One region of the Trichococcus sp. TS_SC_9 genome, then DNA from elsewhere that is predicted to be linked to it. Evidence: predicted binding sites of a transcription regulator. Region 1 holds the regulator's gene; the other holds the start of a gene.

Region 1 (3,424 bases):
GTGTTGAAACTCGAATTTCCGTTCCTGAAACAGGCCGAAAGCACGTGTCTGGAATATGCCTGCGCCGATTTGGATCAGGCGTATCAGCGCTTCTTCACTGGCCAAAACAAACATCCGAACTTCGAAAGCCGTAAACGTCCGCACAACAGTTACAAATCCAAATGCATCAACCAAAACATCCAAGTCGCGGATAACCATTACATCAAGCTGCCGAAACTCGGTTTGGTCAGGGCCTACGGCCTTGAACGGATTCGCGGTCAAATCAAGAACGCTGTTATCCGCAAGGAGCCGACCGGCGCCTATTCCGCGACAATCCAAGTGGAACACGAACCTGTTCTGTTGCCCAAAACCAACAAAGAAGTCGGCATCGACCTGGGCATCACCCATTTGGCGATCCAGTCCGACGGATTCAAGCTGGAAAACAAGAACTTTGAACGTTCCTTGGCAAAAAAACGCCGCAGCTGGGAACGTAAGTTGGCGCGCCGGCGCACGCAGGCTTTGGTCAAAATCAAGGAAGCCGAGACGGCCGGCGTCGAACTGGATCTTTCGGAATTCAAAAACGTCCAAAAAGCCAAACAGATGGTGGCCAAACTCAATCGCAAAATTGCTAATCAAAGCGAATACCACCTGCAGAAGTACACGACCGATTTGGTGCGGCACTTTGACCTGATTGTCCTGGAGGATCTGAAAACCAAAAATCTTCTGCAAAACCACCATCTTTCCCGTTCCATTGCGGACGCAGCCTGGGTGAAAATCAAGTCCATGCTGGCGTACAAATGCGACTGGTACGGCAAGGAATTGGTGCTGGTCAACCCTGCCTATACGAGCCAGACCTGTTCGCATTGCGGCGAGAACACCGGCAAAAAGCCGTTGCGGATCCGCACGTTCGCTTGCCCGCATTGTCACACCAAAAACATCGATCGGGACGTGAATGCGGCCATTAACATCCTCGACAAAGCGTTGGCCGAACGTTAAACGGCAAGAGTGTGGGACACGCTTTGGTCCATAGGAATAACCTCTGGCCGGTTGGTTTCCAATCGGTTAAGTCCGTTCCGTTCCCAGAAGCTCAGGCACTTGAGTGCCGAGCAGTCCCCATTTGACAGTTATGTAGGAATAGCATAATATAAACATATAATAGTCAAAATTAGTCAGGGGAAGGGAGGCGTCCATTCCATGCATGGTCAGAACATGTCAGATATCATCGAAGCGTATATCAAAAAGATTCTGAATGCAGAAGAGCAGATTGAAATCAGAAGGAATGAAATGGCAGATCGTTTTCATTGTGTACCTTCACAAATCAACTATGTCATCAATACCCGTTTTACGGAACAGCAAGGCTACTCGGTCGAAAGCAAACGCGGCGGGGGCGGTTATATACGCATCATGAAGGTGAAAATCCTCGATCAAGCAGAATTGTTGGATAAGCTGATCGCGATAGTAGGCGAAAGCATCACCCAGAAAGATGCGTTTGCGGTAACCCAAAATCTATACAGTCGCGGTATCATCACGAAACGCGAAGGAAACCTGATGTTGTCGGTATTGGATAAGTCACTTGCCCCATACACAGGCGAGCACGAAGAAAGAATACGAGCCCTGCTGTTGAGAAATTTTTTGAACAGCTTGCGCTTTGAATAGATAGCCCGTAGAGGAGGCGTTAAAAATGGATGAATTATTTACAGAAAAAGCCAGCCAAGTATTGATGTTGGCAACAGAAGAAGCGCACAAATTTAAGCATCAATCCATCGGAACGGAGCATATGCTTCTCGGACTAGTACGAGAACAAGAAGGCATTGCCGGAAAAGTGTTGCGCGGATACGATATTGATGAGGAAGGAGTCCGCGAAGAGATTGTCCATCTGACCGGTTTCGGCCAAATGAACACGGAAGACTTCAATGCGCCGTTGCCATTTTCTCCTCGGGCAAAAAAAGTCATTATGTATGCGACAAACGAAGCGCACAAATTGGGGGTTCCTTTGGTAGGGACCGAACACCTTTTGTTGGGTTTATTGAAAGAAGAAATTTTGGCAGTCAAAATCATCAAAAATCTGCAGATCGATCCGAATCTGCTGCGTAAATCTCTCTATGAGAAACTGGGCATCAAACAACCGACAAAACCGGATATGCGTTCAGCCAAAAAGACGGAGAAAGTGGAGGAAGGAACGCCAACTTTGGATTCCTTGGCCCGCAATCTGACGGAATTGGCACGGGAAAACCGGATGGATCCGATCGTAGGCCGCGACAAGGAAGTCCGCCGCATCATGCAGATTGTTTCCCGCAGAACGAAGAACAATCCTGTTTTGGTAGGGGAACCGGGTGTCGGCAAGACAGCCATCGTGGAAGGCTTGGCACAGAAAATCGTGGCCGGCGATGTTCCGGATACGTTGGCGAACAAACGCATTATGATGTTGGATATGGGTTCGCTGGTGGCCGGTACGAAATACCGCGGTGAATTCGAGGAAAGAATGAAAAAAATCATCGACGAGATCTACAATGACGGGAATGTCATCCTCTTTATCGATGAGTTGCACACCTTGATCGGCGCAGGCGGAGCGGAAGGGGCGATCGATGCCTCGAATATCCTGAAACCGGCATTGGCAAGGGGCGAACTGCAGACAATCGGTGCTACCACCCTTGATGAATACCAAAAATATATCGAAAAAGATGCGGCGTTGGAAAGACGTTTCGCACCTATCCATATCGATGAGCCCACACCGGAGGAATCGGTTGAGATCATGCGTGGCTTGCGTTCCCGTTATGAGGAGCACCATGGCGTGGAAATCACTGATGAGGCTTTGAAAGCAGCTGTCCAGTTATCCGTCCGCTATATCACTTCCAGAAGATTGCCGGACAAAGCGATCGATCTGATTGATGAATCCGCGGCAAAAGTTCGGTTGGATGTCACCCACGGGGATACGCCGATCGGGAAAATCGAGCTGGAAATCGCTAAGTTGTCGAAAGACAAAGAGGAAGCGATCCTGAATCAGGACTTCGATAAAGCTGCCCGCATCCGCAAACGCGAAATGGCGAAGAAGCAGAAATTCCAAAAAATGGTGGAGCAACAAGCCCAAACGATCACGCACTACGATCTGAAGGTGACTGAAAACGACGTAGCTGAAGTGGTGGCTTTGTGGACCGGAATCCCTGTCAACCAGATGGAGCAGAAGGAAAGCGACCGTTTGATGAGGCTGGAAAAAGTGCTGCATGAACGCGTCATCGGCCAATCCGAGGCGGTCAATGCAGTGTCCCGCGCAATCAGGCGTGCACGTTCCGGTTTGAAGGACCCGAACCGTCCAATCGGTTCATTCCTTTTCCTAGGGCCTACCGGTGTCGGGAAAACAGAGTTGGTGAAAACACTTGCTGAAGCGATGTTCGGGACAGAGGATGCCTTGGTTCGCTTGGATATGTCCGAATACATGGAAAAATAC
Region 2 (3,424 bases), 1.2 Mb from region 1:
ATTGCACGGTAACCCAAGAATGGGTTCATTTCTTTCGGCAATTCCAAATAAGGCAATTCTTTGTCCCCACCGATGTCCATTGTACGAACAACGACAGGTTTGCCTTCCATGCCTTCCAAAACAGCTTTATAAGCATCGAATTGCTCATCTTCTGTCGGGAAGTCCGAAGAGTCCATGTACAGGAATTCAGTACGGTATAGACCTATTGCTTCAGCACCGTTAGCGACAACGCCTTCCAAATCTTTAGGCGTTCCGATATTGGCAGCCAATTCGATATGTTTACCGTCTGCTGTCATTGTATCTGCATTCTTCAGTTTGTGCCATTCAGCTTGCATCGCAGAAAACTCTTCAGCTTTCTTCTTGTATGCAGCTAATGTTTCTTCATCTGGATTGATGTAGACGTCGCCGTCCAAACCATCCAAAATGATGATATCGCCATCTTTGACGATTTGAGTGATCTCTTTTGAACCTACAATTGCAGGAATTTCCAAAGAACGGGCCATGATTGCGCTATGGGAAGTGCGTCCACCGATATCGGTAACGAATCCTTTAACATAATCACGGTTCAATTGAGCCGTATCACTAGGAGTCAAATCTTTGGCAACGACGATCACTTCTTCTGTGATTGTCGATGGATTAGGGATTTTGACACCCAACAAGTGGCTCAATACACGCTCGGTAACGTCGCGGATATCCGCTGCACGTTCTTGCATGTATGGATTGTCTTCCATCGCTTCGAACATACCGATGAACATGCCGGCAACATCAGAAAGTGCTGATTCAGCATTCACACCGTTGTCGCGGATGTTTGAATTCATTGATCCAATCATTTCTGGATCGGATAATACCATTAAATGTGCATCAAAAACTTGTGCTTCTTCTTCGCCAAGTGATACTGCCGCTTTGTCTCTGATTGCACTTACCTCTGATTTAGCGGTTTCAAAGCTTTGCAAAAGGCGAGCAATTTCGCCTTCTGAATCTTCCACTTTACGCTTCTCAAAGGATAGATCCGGTTCGGTAAGCAAATATGCTTTCGCAATTGCAATACCGTCACTAGCTGCTATTCCTTGTAAGTGGTTTTTCATATTACTCTGCTAGCCCTTCTTTTACCATTGTTTCAGTAATTCCAGCCATAGCGTCTGCTTCGTCCGGACCTTCTGCAGTGATGACAACATCAGCGCCTTGGCCTACGCCTAATGACATTACACCCATAATGGATTTTAAGTTAACTGATTTACCTTTGTATTCTAAATTGATGTCTGAATTAAATTTGCTTGCAGTTTGCACCAATAAAGTTGCTGGACGTGCGTGAATCCCTGTTTCTGCGATTACGTGATATTCTTTTCTTTCCATGTCATAAACCCCTTTTGAGATGTATTTATTTAAGGTACTTTTAATACGTTTCCATTATAACAGAAAAATGGGAAACCGGATTAAAAATAACCCTTTCATTGAATAAGATTACCATCTTTCGCTTTATACTACAACTGTTTTAACTAGATTCGTTCAAATTTTTGTCATAATTGCTGAAATGTCACTAATTTAATACAACCTTCCCATTTGGCTGAAAGCCGTCCCGCGAAGAAAAATTTTGCTTTGTACAGGTCAAACCACTTGAAAGTCAAAATAGGTCAATGTATAATGGGCTCATAAGGTCAGAGTTGGTCAGGAAACCTTCTCACGAGAATTCCTTAGCCGTTACTACTATAATATACATGTAGCTATGATCCATAATAGAAAGGAAGATTGCCATGCTTTGTCAAAATTGCGAAAAGAACCAAGCTTCCATTCATCTGTATGCCAGTGTGAATGGACAAAGACGCCAAATCGACTTATGCCAGAGCTGCTATCAAGAATTCAAAGCCGCTCAATCGCAACAAAACAATCCGAATCCAAGATCCCAAGGCCCAGTAGACCCTTTTTCTTTCGGTAATCTGGATTCCTTCTTCAAAAAAATGCAGCAAAACCAAGAACAGAATTACCAACAGCCGCCTGCCCCTGAAGCTGCCCGCGGAGGAAAAGGCGGTGGAAAAGGCGGTTTGCTGGATGAATACGGCATAAACCTGACGCAATTGGCCCGTGATGGTGGTATCGACCCAGTAATCGGTAGAGACAGTGAAATCGCACGCGTCATCGAAATCCTGAATCGCCGCACGAAAAATAACCCCGTACTCACAGGGGAAGCCGGTGTCGGCAAAACAGCCGTAGTTGAAGGTCTTGCCCAAAAAATCGTGGACGGCGATGTCCCTCAAAAATTGTTGGAAAAAGAAGTTATCCGCTTGGATGTCGTCTCGCTCGTTCAAGGCACCGGCATCCGTGGTCAGTTCGAAGAACGGATGCAAAAACTGATGGATGAAATTCGCGCGAACAAACAGATCATCCTCTTCATCGATGAAATCCATGAAATCGTCGGGGCAGGAAACGCTGAGGGAAGTATGGATGCAGGCAATATCCTGAAGCCCGCCCTTGCGAGAGGCGAACTGCAACTGGTCGGAGCCACAACGCTGAATGAATACCGCAGAATCGAGAAAGACGCCGCACTGGAACGCCGATTCCAGCCCGTCCGTGTGAATGAACCAACACCTGAACAGACGCTGATCATACTTCAAGGTATCCGTCCGAAATACGAAGATTATCACCACGTTAAATATTCGGATAAGGCACTGGAAGCGGCAGTCAAATTGTCGCACCGCTATATCCAGGATCGTTTCCTTCCCGACAAAGCCATTGACTTGCTTGACGAGTCCGGTTCCAAAAAGAATCTGACAATCAAAGCCATCGATCCGCAACAAATCGAGGAGCGCATCGAAGCGGCCGAAAAAGAAAAACAAGCTGCCCTCCATGCAGAAGATTACGAGAAAGCTGCTTACTATCGCGATCAGATCACAAATCTGAACAAGATGAAACTAAATCCGACACCAGCCGATGGCGATCCCATCGTAACGGAACAGGATATCCAAAAAATCATTGAAATCAAAACAAATATACCAGTCGGTGAATTGCTTGAAAAAGAGCAAACACAATTGAAGAATCTTGACAGCGACCTGAAGAAAAATGTCATCGGACAGGACGAAGCTATCGACAAAGTGTCAAAAGCAATCCGCAGAAACCGGATCGGACTAAGCCGCAAAAACCGCCCGATCGGTTCCTTCCTGTTCGTGGGACCTACCGGTGTCGGCAAGACCGAGTTGGCCAAACAGTTGGCAATCGAAATGTTCGGGACCGAAGATGCGATCATCCGCTTCGACATGAGCGAGTACATGGAAAAACATGCCGTCTCCAAATTGATAGGTTCGCCGCCTGGGTACATCGGCTACGACGAAGCCGGACAATTGACCGAACGTGTCCGCCGCAGCCCTTACAGCATCCTGCTTTTGGATGAAGTCGAAAAAGCCCACCCAGATGTTATGCATCTCTTCCTGCA

Evidence for each region. The regulator CtsR, encoded in region 1, represses protease genes until heat stress. The targets are predictions, from matches to a motif close to TTGGTCAAAAAAGGTCAAANA.
Region 2: AC0J5I_RS14500 (ATP-dependent Clp protease ATP-binding subunit) is a predicted target of CtsR. The motif match lies at 1,618-1,638, and genes of this name have one in related genera.

What each region holds. Positions count from the first base shown of each region.
Region 1 is NZ_CM149591.1:1,099,335-1,102,758, forward strand. Features, by position in the region: gene AC0J5I_RS05075 (RNA-guided endonuclease InsQ/TnpB family protein) at 1-975, shown strand, start outside; gene AC0J5I_RS05080 (CtsR family transcriptional regulator) at 1,174-1,635, shown strand; gene AC0J5I_RS05085 (ATP-dependent Clp protease ATP-binding subunit) at 1,661-3,424, shown strand, end outside.
Region 2 is NZ_CM149591.1:2,991,385-2,994,808, forward strand. Features, by position in the region: gene ptsP (phosphoenolpyruvate--protein phosphotransferase) at 1-1,085, opposite strand, end outside; gene AC0J5I_RS14495 (phosphocarrier protein HPr) at 1,087-1,353, opposite strand; gene AC0J5I_RS14500 (ATP-dependent Clp protease ATP-binding subunit) at 1,752-3,424, shown strand, end outside.